DNA from 2 places in the Paenibacillus sp. 01T443 genome. Region 1 is predicted to be linked to the other one. Evidence: predicted binding sites of a transcription regulator. Region 1 holds the regulator's gene; the other holds the start of a gene.
What was found. The regulator Rex, encoded in region 1, represses fermentation and respiration genes when NADH is low (regulators of the CRP and FNR family bind a similar motif). The targets are predictions, from matches to a motif close to TTGTGAAATATTTCACAA.
Positions count from the first base shown of each region.

Region 2: a site for Rex is predicted at 3,775-3,792, ahead of AC1DLI_RS24340 (DUF1641 domain-containing protein). Genes of this name have one in related genera too.

Region 1 covers NZ_JBFTPE010000001.1:226,868-232,555, forward strand. The annotation lists gene AC1DLI_RS01005 (AAA family ATPase) at 1-1,408, opposite strand, end outside; gene AC1DLI_RS01010 (hypothetical protein) at 1,410-1,940, opposite strand; gene AC1DLI_RS01015 (cell wall elongation regulator TseB-like domain-containing protein) at 2,056-2,553, opposite strand; gene AC1DLI_RS01020 (amidohydrolase) at 2,586-3,887, opposite strand; gene AC1DLI_RS01025 (redox-sensing transcriptional repressor Rex) at 3,868-4,524, opposite strand; gene dinG (ATP-dependent DNA helicase DinG) at 4,521-5,688, opposite strand, start outside.
Region 2 covers NZ_JBFTPE010000014.1:116,361-122,048, forward strand. The annotation lists gene AC1DLI_RS24320 (ParM/StbA family protein) at 1-177, shown strand, start outside; gene AC1DLI_RS24325 (hypothetical protein) at 232-594, shown strand; gene AC1DLI_RS24330 (GGDEF domain-containing protein) at 1,095-1,949, shown strand; gene AC1DLI_RS24335 (NAD(P)/FAD-dependent oxidoreductase) at 2,028-3,209, opposite strand; gene AC1DLI_RS24340 (DUF1641 domain-containing protein) at 3,246-3,686, opposite strand; gene AC1DLI_RS24345 (MGMT family protein) at 4,165-4,503, shown strand; gene AC1DLI_RS24350 (hypothetical protein) at 4,586-5,047, shown strand; gene AC1DLI_RS24355 (GDYXXLXY domain-containing protein) at 5,122-5,688, opposite strand, start outside.

The sequences.
Region 1 (5,688 bases):
TAAATACATCTCTTCTGGATTCTAACATCCCTTTTGTTTGCAGCATAAGCTCATCCAAAATCGTGCGATTCGTTGAAGCCCATACATCTTTTGTCATCATGGATCCATCGATAATGCCTAGCTCGGTCAAACCGGATTCCACTAATGTTTTAACAATATTCATAGCTTGCTCGAAATCGCCTCTCGATCCGGTGCTGCGGTCACCATAGAACATTTCCTCCGCTGCAGCTCCGCCAAGCGCAATCATAATTTGTCCATTTAGGAAATCTTTTGTATATAAATACTGATCCTGCTGTGGATTATGACGCACATAACCCAGTGCTTGTCCCCGTGGCGATAAGGCTACCTGTGAAACACTGCCTGGGCGTACCAGCTCCGCCATTATCGCATGACCAAGCTCATGAAGCGCGATGCGCTCACGTTCTTCCTTCGTCGCTTCCCGATCCGTCTTCTCGCCCATCATCACTTTATCGATCGCCATGGATAGATGATTTTCTGCGATTTGTTCACGGCTCTCCCGCATCGCATAGATCGCTGCTTCATTCATGACGCTCTCAAGCTGTGCGCCCGAGAAACCAAAGGATTCTCTCGCGATTCGATCCAAGTCAACGCCGTCTTCAATGGGCTTATTGTTAGCATGTATGTTCAAAATATGCAGCCTGCCCTTTTTATCCGGCAGTTCGACGCCGATATGGCGGTCGAAGCGGCCCGGCCGCAAGAGCGCGCTGTCCAGCATTTCCTTGCGATTAGTTGCTGCAATCAGCAAAATCCGCGGGGATTCATTAGCATGTATGCCATCCATTTCCGTCAACAGCTGATTCAAGGTTTGATCATATTCCCGCTGCTGTCCGCCGTCTCTTTTGCCGCCGATGACCTCGATCTCATCGATGAAAATGACCGCGCTGCTTTTTTTGGCTTTATTTGCTTTAGTACGCGCTTCTTTGAACAAATCCCGAACGCGTCCCGCGCCAACGCCGACATACATCTCGACGAACTCACTGCCAGAAGCAGCCAAATAGATCGAATCTGTATATTGAGCGGCAGCTTTAGCAAGCAGAGTCTTACCGGTTCCTGGAGGGCCCGCCAATAATATGCCTTTAAGCGGACGAATGCCCAGCTTTGCTATTTTTTCCTGATGAACAAGAAAATCAAGAGCTTCAACCAGCTCCTGCTTTGCCCTCTCCTGACCTCCGATTTGCTCAAAGGTAAAGGGAGTAGACTTTACGTCGGTACGCTGTTTCTGTCCGGTCATGGCCGTTAGTTTGCCTCTGCCGCGTGCAGCATAGACGACTGCAAAACCAATAACGCCAAGCATCAGCATAGGAGCGACATTTTGTCCGATAAAGATCAAAAACGCAATGACTATTGGCACCAAACCAATCGCTATTTCAATTCCATATTTCCGCATATTACCAAGCCTCCAATTCGTTAGAGGTGCGAGGCATTACGACGTATTTCACCGCTTCTGGATTTTTTATCGTAATATATACGTTTTTTTCATCCATTTCCGTTGAAATCGTTATATCTTTGTACGCTTTAGCTGCCTTATTCATGGCTTCTGGAATGTTGGAATAGGTTTTGGTCTCCATGGCTTCAGCAATATCGAACATAGCAGCATACCATAAATCCTCAAGCTGCTTATTTGGTTTCCCTTTAAACTTCAACGTAAGCTGACGGTCATCAAATATATCTTCGCCGTTAGCCTGAATTCTCTCATATACATCGCGAAGATTCGCATCCTCGTTTAATTCAATTGGAATGGTTACCTGCTCATTATCCATAACCGGCTTATCTGAAGAAACGACACCGGCTATTTCTTTAGCGACCTGCTCTAACGGCGCTGCTACTGCTACTTGATTGTAAATTGCCCAACCGCCAAATAAAACGGAAGCCGATATGGCTGCTGTAATTACTATTGGTATCACTCGCGGTCTCAACATATGCAAAATCCCTCCCGCAGCTTTTTATATGATTATTCCGTATATCAATTCCTCTATACGAGAGTATATCATGTATTTCTGCTGGATTCGTCCCGCAAATAAAGGAAACGGAGCCTTAAGGCTCCGTCCGAGATGGAAGTTTATAGGAATTAATGAAGTTTCCATTATCAAAACGATAGAAATCATAATGGTAATGAGCCGGGTTTTCACCGTCGCTGTAATAGATTTCCCACACTCGCTGACCATCAAGCAAGCCGGGCTGAATCCTTTTCACATCTGCTTTTGGCTGCTTGCTCTTGAACGTAGCTTTAAGGTCCTGCGCGGAAATTCCTTCTGAGGCTTTGATCACCTCGGGCAGCTTCTCCTCCGCTAACCATACAAATACATGCTCATCCGCTTTATTGATTCCTTCAATAATCCATGTTTCTTTATTCCAAGTATGGTGATAGACCTTTTCAACTTTAGAAAGCTCGGCAGCTTCTATAGCTTGCTTCTTGGCATCTTTAATTGCCGCCCATTGCGGATTTTGTATTTCATTGAAATAAATAAAACCGACTGTTAGAAGCAGCAAGAGACAAGCGATGATTACGAATAACCACCGCTGAACCGTCATGAACGGCGGACGTTTCCTTGCTGTGGCGCGCATTAGGCGTTAAGCAAGCGATCGAAGCTCGCCTGCGCCTCGTAACGAATTTTCTCCTCATCAAGCAAGGTGCATTCGCCGTTTTTCAAAACTTGCCGTCCGTCGATCCACACATGCCGAACGTCTCGCCCAGAGCCTGAATAAACCAAATGTGACACAATATCTGTCTTCGGATAGAAATGCGGCTGCTCGATATCAATTGCGATGAAATCAGCTTTTTTACCGACCTTTAGGCTGCCGAGTTTATCCTCCTGCCAGATTGATTTAGCCCCATAAATCGTTCCAAGCTTTAGCGCTTCCGAGGCAGGAATAGCCGTCGGATCTCCTGAAACCCCTTTATGAAGCAAAGCAGCGAAACGAATTTCCTCGAATAGATCGAGGTTATTATTGCTTGCTACGCTGTCTGTACCCAGAGATACCGTAACACCTGCGCGAAGCAGATCGGGAACGCGAGCAATTCCGCTTGCAAGCTTAAGATTGCTAACGGGATTATGCGATACGGCAACCCCTTTGGCAGCGAGCAGCTCAATTTCAGCGTCATTCAAATGAACTGCATGGGCAACGAGCGCGGGACGGGAGAAAAATCCTAGGCGATCCAAATGCTCGACAGGGCGAAGTCCGTAGTCTTTGACATTTTGTTCAACCTCGGTGATGGTCTCAGACATATGAGTGTGCAGAGGCAAATTATAATCATGCGCGGCCTGTACAAAGCGTTCGATATATTCAGGAGGACAGGTATACGGCGCATGAGGAGATATCATCGTCGTAATACGACCGTCTGCTTTACCATTCCAATCGCGTGCGAAAGCAATGGCTTCAGTAAGCTTAGCTTCCTGTACGTCAGGAGGGCAAAGCCCGATTACGCCTCTCGTCAAAACGCCGCGGATGCCGCTCTGTTCAACCATCTGTGCAACTTGATCCATGCGATCGTACATATCAACAAATGCCGTTGTACCTGAACGAAGCATTTCCACGATAGCTAAAGCGCTGCCAGCGCGGGTATCTTGGTCGACATATTTGCCTTCCATAGGCCACATCTTCTGTTCCAGCCACACCTGCAGGTTTTGGTCATCCGAGTAACCGCGAAGCAGGCTCATAGCGGCGTGTCCATGCGTATTGATGAGTCCTGGCATAAAAGCAAGCTTACTGCCATCCACTTTTTGAACAGCTTCAGAAAGCTGCTCAGGAGCTTGTGTACCTATGTACGTAATACGGTCGTCGGTTACGACCATATGTCCTTTAAATGTCGGGTTTTCATCATCCATTGTAATAAACAATCCATTTTCAATCCAAATCTGACTCATCCTGCGTCTCTCCTTCTCTAACTAAATAATAAGCTATACTAAGCAATTCCCTTGTAAAATCCGCATTTTGAATACGCACCTCATCTGGCACCCGCAGAATGGCAGGCGCGAAATTCAAAATGCCCTCTACGCCTGCTTCTACGAATTGATTAGCCACATTTTGCGCTTCAAAAGCGGGTACCGTGATGATTCCGATTCTGATTTTTTGTTCTGCAACCGTAGAGATAAGCTCACTCATGGGCAGTACTTTCAGATTATTGATGCTCGTTCCGATCTTGCTCGGATGAACATCAAATACCGCCGTAATTTGCATGTTATCCTTGGAATACTTATTGTAATTGCACAAGGCATGCCCCAAATTACCTGCGCCGACAAGCGCGACCTTGATCGTCTGATCAACCTTTAAAATCTGACGGATTTTTTCAATCAAATAAACAACATCATAACCGACGCCCTTTCGGCCGAACTCACCGAAATATGCAAGATCCTTACGAATTTGAGCAGGATTCAAATCAAGCTTTGTGCCTAAATCCTGTGAAGAAACGGTTTGGATTTCTCGATTCACCATTTCATTCAACACTTGGAGATAAACGGGAAGCCTTCTGACGACAGCCTCCGATATTTTCGTTTGCTTCATCGCTTCTCCTCCTCTGCGCTTGCCTCGTTATGATGAACCACGGGCTGGGCAGTTTTCTCTTCGCTTAGCCACTCCCGCATTCGTAAAATCATTTGATCCGTATGCATGGTTTCGATTTTTGGACCGGGCAAGGAATACAAGAAATGTTTCCCGTAATACGTATCGATCACCCTAGTATCATAGATGATGACGATTCCTTTATCCTGCGATGTTCTCACCAAACGGCCAAAACCCTGCTTAAAGCGAATAACAGCTTGAGGGATCGAAAGCTTCATGAACGGGTTTTGCTTTTGCCGCTGCAGCATTTCCGCTTTTGCCTCCGCTAACGGATGGCTGGGCGGTTGGAAAGGCAAACGCACGATCGCCAGACAGATCAATGCTTCACCCGGTATGTCCACGCCCTCCCAGAAGCTGCTTGTACCGAGCAGAACGGATTCAGGCGTTTGGCGGAAGCGTCTTGTAAGTTTTGTGCGATTGCCGCTGTCGATTCCTTGCCCCAGCACTTGAATGCCGGAGACGGAAAGCTTTTCTTTTAATGGCTCGTATACTTGTTTAAGCATGCGGTACGAAGTAAACAATACAAGCATTCTGCCCTTCGTTTCCTTTGCGGCATCAGCAAGCGATGCAACCAACATTTCCAAATAAGTATCATCGACGGAGACTCCCTTCAAAACAGGGAAGTTACGCGGAATGACCACCAGCGCTTGCTCCCTATAATTAAACGGAGAAGGCAGCTGCACCGTTTTTAACCTGCCTTGTTCTTCATACCCCGTTAGGCCAAGCTGCTCTTCGGCATACTGAAAGGATTTCTGAACGGATAAAGTAGCGGAAGTCAGTACGATACTTTCTTTCACATCGAAAAAGTACTTTTGCAGCTGGGCGCTTACATCAACCGGCACGCCATAAAGCTGCACGGAGCGGAAGCGGTAAACGCTGCTTGCTTCGATCCAAAATACAGAATCAGTAAGTTCTAACTTGATAAATGTCCGAAGCTCATCCTTTAGACGGGTTAAATCGCGGACAGCACCGTTTAGATCCGTAATCAGCGCTTGAACGGCTGAATCGTCAACACGATCCTTGATGTCCGTGACCATCTTGTCGACGGTGCGGACCACACGGTTCAGCTCGGTATGAAGATTTCCTTCTACCGTGACTCCGTCCTCC
Region 2 (5,688 bases), on a different contig from region 1:
ATTCTTATGCGCTCTGTCTTATATGCACAGCTTAAAGAGCTTTGCGCAGAGCGGGAAATGCAGCTGCTGTATATTCCGGCTGAGTATGCCGTACAGCTTAATGCGATGGGGCTTGATGCTTTTGTGCGGGGTAAAATTTATGAGGCGCTCAAAAACAAGGCGGTTCAACCCGTATAAGCCTCCTCAAGCTAATTTGGGGCATATTCTAACGGATTCTGGTAGGTGATTGAAATGAAAAAGACTAAGCTGCCCGGTGAAAATATAAGCTTGAAAACTAAAAAGACAGAGGATCCTCTGGTCATGCAGTGGTTGAATACGCAGTCGAATCTAATGGATTCTCTTCGTTATTTGGTAGAGAATGAAATCGCGTTAAACGGTGTCCGGAATTTGCAGGCATTCGTACCCATGGAGAGAAGCAGACTGCAGAGCTCCATGGTCATACCGCAAGAAAATGAGGCACGTCCTCAAGTGACTGCTGGCATTGAGCAAATGGCAGCCGCGGCAGAAGAGGCAACTGAAGCTCCTGCGGCTCCTCCAGTGGAACCGGTTGTTGAAGAAGAAATCGATGATGATGACATTGAAGCATGGAGCTAAACGGAGTTAGGGACTTATAAAATCCACGCTTCAGCCTGATAAAACGGTCTAAGTGATATCAAGTATTACCTTGTAACCCGAAGCACTACTGAGTATAACTAAGATAATACTTGGCAGTGCTTCGGAATACTTTTCTTCTCATACTCAGATTATTCTGGGTATTTTTTATGCTGTATAAATGCAGTGACAAGACGTCCATTTCCATATACGATATAGGAATAGATGGATGTTTATGGAGAGGAGAACCGAAGATAAACGAGCAAAAACCATTTTTTTATGAAAGCGCTGTAAATTTTATTGTTATTATTATTTGTTGGGTCATGATTTTTATTTTATCAGCGGGATTCATGATTGAATATTTTAAAGGGACTCGCCCGCTTTCTTTCGTAATTCCGATCATTTCCATTGGTAATATCTCAGTTATTGTCGGCACATTTTTTTATAGGAATAACCCACTCACAAGGTATGTAAGAATCTCCACCTTTAGCGGTTTTTTCACCATGTATGTATTTACTTTAATGACGGCTACAACACCCATTACTTTTACTTTTGTATTTCCCTTAGCGACGTTATTTTGCATGTATGTCGATCGTTGGTTTATGTTCATCGTTTGCTCTTTTATTTTGCTGTTGAACGGTGTGTATATCGGAAACAAACTCTACAGCGTGAGCAAACAGGAAATCGGTGAGGCCGCATATAACCAGTTTACGACGTCTATGCTTATCCATAGCTTTGTTTTGCTGCTGTTTATGTCCAGTTTAATCGCAATCGTCTACGTCTTCCATCGGCTTAGAAGAGCAATGGAATATAAGGTACAGGAAGCGCATCATGCCAGAGAAACGGGACAGAAATTGTATGCGCAAGCGACAATCGACGGTTTAACGGGCGTATTCAATCGCAGGCATTTTGTCGAGAAGGCAAGAGAGCAGCTCGGTGAGACAGGCAGTTCGTTCTCTTTGCTGCTTTTGGATATCGATGATTTTAAAAAGGTGAACGATGTACTCGGGCATTTGGCCGGTGACCAGGTACTCATTACGATTTCCAATTTACTGATCCAGGTTTATGCGGACATTGGGATGGTTGGCCGGGTAGGCGGCGAGGAATTTGCGGTTTTCCTAAAGGGGAGAAGTGAAGACGATAGCCTAGAATTAGCGGAACGCTTGCGTAAAATGCTGGAACAAACCGAGATCTCGCTAAACGAGGGAAAACAGATTTCAGTGACGACCAGCGGCGGTATCGCGTATGCGGACAGGAACGGCTTGACCTTTGAAGAGCTGTTCCAGCTGGCCGATAAGGCGCTCTATACCTCTAAGGATTCGGGAAAAAACCAGATTACCAAGGCACAAGTGGGCTAATCTTATGAATGGCTGTTTGCAAAAAATGGACAAAAAAAGAAGGAGGGCATCAAGCCCTCCTTCTTTTTGTTGTGTTTATTAGTGCACGAGAGAAAATAGACCATGGATATGCGACAGGTAGCGAATGTTACTTGCTTCCTTCATCAGGGATGCAGGCAAGCCTTTCAGCTGCGTTGCGTTTCCGCCGATTGTTCCTACGCCGTCTTTGCGGCCAAGGCTTCCAAGCGTTCCGGAGAATACAGGAACGAATTTATCCATTACGCCGCCTTTGATTTGAACCGCTAGGTTGTAGCCTACCGTTTCGCCCATTTGCCAAGCAAGCTGAGCTGTTGGAGGATAAGGGCGATCGCCACCCTCTGGGAATACGACTGCACAGTCGCCGGCAAGGAATACATCGGCATGCGAAGTCGATTGTAGAGTAGGCGTAACCGTTGAACGGCCGCGGTCCTCTGCAAGGCCGCTGCTGCCGACAACCGGATTGCCTTTTACGCCACCAGTCCAAATGATTGTGCTGGATTCGATAGTGCGTCCGTCTTTAAGCGATACGGAACTTTTTGCTGCTTCAGTGATTGCTACGCTCGTAATGAAGTTTACGCCGCGTTTCTCAAGGCTTGTAACCGCACGGTCGATCAATACTTTCGGGAGCATTGGCAGAACGGCAGGGCCTGCTTCTACGCAATACAACGAAATATCATTGAAGTCGATGCCTTTGCTGCGGCAAACCTCTGGAAGTCTGTCAGCGAATTCGCCGACAAGCTCAACGCCAGTCAAGCCGCCGCCGCCAACAACGATCGTTGCGTCTGCTTTGTTACCTGATTTTTTGTAAGCGTCAAGACGGTCTTCAACATGCTTGCGAATGCGGTTAGCATCGGCAACGGATTTAAGAACAAGGCTGTTCTCTTCCAGACCAGGGATACCGAAGTAGTTCGTTTCGCTGCCCAGGGCAACAACAAGCGTATCGTACTTCTGTACTTGGCCGCTCGCAAGAACAACTTGTTTTTCGTTTGGTTTAATTTCTTTCACCGAATCAACGATGATATTCACTTGCTTGTCGCCAAGAAGCTTGCTCAGCGGCAGCGCAACGGCTTGCTCAGCGATTGAGTCTCCGGCAAGTCTGTGCAGCTCAGTGATGATTTGGTGAGTAGGGAAACGGTTAACGATTGTGATGCTGGCTTCTGCTGCAGTCAGGTGCTTGCGGGCCGTTAGAGCAGTAAGAAGACCGCCGTAACCTCCACCAAGAATTAAAATTTGCTTCGACATGTTCATCCTCCGTTCGTTCTATGCGTAATCAGTGTATTATGCTTTTTCGTTTTTACGTTCAGACAGTACGCTAAGGAAAGCTTGTGCAAAGCGCAGCGTTTTTTGAACTTCCGGATCCTTCAACATTTTCAACATAGCGAACAAGCCAACAGAAGTGTTAGCCGTTTCTTGTGAGCGCTCGCCAGCCTCAATTGCTGCAGCTGCGATACCTTTTGCTTTCTCTTGAACCGGTTTGACGAATTCACCGATACCTTGAGCGAAATCGTTGATCAATACTTTGTCTGTAGCAATGTTTTGTGCGAAATCATAAGCTTTGGTCATTAGTGTTACCATTTCAGCCAATTTCGGAAGGTTGTCCACGAGCACAGTCAGCGACTGTTGAACCTCCGGCCTCATTAATTGATCAAGTACATCTAACGTTTGCTTTTCTTCAGCGAGGCTAGCTGCGACCTCTTGTCCAGCAGATGGTTGTGACATTATAGAATGTCCTCCTTTACGCTAATTTGAAAGTAAGTTATGGTCTCAATTGTGTCATTCGCTAGAAGTGAGTGAACATCCATAAAGTTTGTTACACTTTTCACATAGTTCTTCAAAAAGACGACTGTGCGTTAGTAACAGCCTTACCCATGTTTCTTGGAGAAGGATGAGTTAGCGAGTATGACGAAATCGGATTGAACCCTTTGTTTCTATTCTACATCGTTTTCACAAAAAGTTAAAAAGAAATTTATTACTTTTGGCAAAAAAATATTGCAATTTGTCATCGGGAACAGAGGAATGCAAACATTTTGTCTATTTTCACACTAATTTTTGGCTATTTGGGTGATGCCTGATCAATTGACCAGCTTTCATCCAATTCCTGATCAGCGCTCAAGCCCCTTCAATAAGGTATGATGGAAGGAGCCAATCGAACCCTCATGAATATGTGGAAATGATGAACATAAGGAGAGTGAGAGCCATGCAGCCGTTTACGCAGAGAGTCGTCGCCATCATACAAGCCATTCCGGAAGGAAAGGTTATGACATACGGTCAAATCGCGGAGCATGCCGGGAGCCGCAGGGGCGCAAGGCAGGTGGTCCGAATTCTTCATTCGCTAAGCAGTATTCATAATCTTCCCTGGCACAGAGTAGTTAATGCAAAGGGCGAAATAGCAATCATGGATGAAGAAGCCCGCTATATGCAGATTCTTTACTTAAACGCAGAAGGTGTTAAAACGAGCGAGGATGGCCGGGTCGAATTAGACAAATACCGTTATCATCCTGTCATTGAATTCGAAGGCAAAGACGGATACGATTAACATTTTCTAATAAAGCCTAAATTGAAACCCCGTATCCGAACCTTTATTATGGTATATACCAATCGGAAGGGAGAGAAAGACCATGACCACTGACATTGCACCTGGTAACGTACGAAACTTCACTGTTTCTACCGAAATTTTTTATAATCCGAGCTTGGATATCTATTCGCAAATGATTTATATCGTACTTAGCTCGAGCACCGCCGATTCCGCTTCGCTCACCATAGATGAGGTTGCTAAGAAGGGCCGTATGACGACAAAGCATGCGATAAAGGCCATGCAGGCATTAGTAAACGAGCAGTTAATTCCACATAAAGTATTCCGCAAAATGATCGGGGAATTCCAGGATGACCGTTTATCCTGGGCAGCCAAAGGCTTGCTAACCTATTGCAAGGAACATAAGGATATTACGCTGGCTGGGCTGCTGGCGCTCTCGGACCAATCGGGGGAAGACGAGCAAAGCATTCGCAAAGCATTGATGGAGCTGGAGCGAAACGGTTATTTGGAGGAGTTTCCGGATCTGAGCAAGCTGACCTATTTATAAAAATAGCAGGACGTATGCGGCATGGGGGCCGGATACGTCCTGCTATTTTTTTGAAAATATTAAGGCCGGTTACTTTAATCTTTGCTTAATCGTTCAAGGAGCRCGTCGCCGTTTGTGCCAACCTTTACATACGCAAAATGAGCATTTCGTTCGGTCTCGACGCCAGTGCCTTCGGGGACAAAATATGTTTCAATTCCGTAGTAGATGTTATCCCAGCCGTTCGAGGTGCCATTCATAACGATCTCCTTGCCAGTTAACGATTCTCCGGCTTTGTATAAACGTTCAAGTTCGTATACGCCATTATCACCTTGCAGAAGCACAACCTTGATTCGCCTTGCGCTTCCTTGCGCCTCCAACTCCTCAGTGATGCTTGCTGGCGGCGTAGAAATGCTGTAGTTGAGCCGTACATAATCACCTTGAAGCAGTGATCTCGGGTCCAGCGGCTTAATGGCCAGCTTAACAGAAGTGCCGCTGGAGAGTAACGCTTCGCTCGTTGCCGCATGGTATCCAACGTATCCAAGCTGCAGAGCAACAACAATGGCGATTAAAATCGGGCTTCTGCGCAGCAGATGCCTGTACGCGTCGGCATCCTCGGGCACACTCGCGCGTGTCCGGTAAGCGAAGAAATACGTAACCGCAAT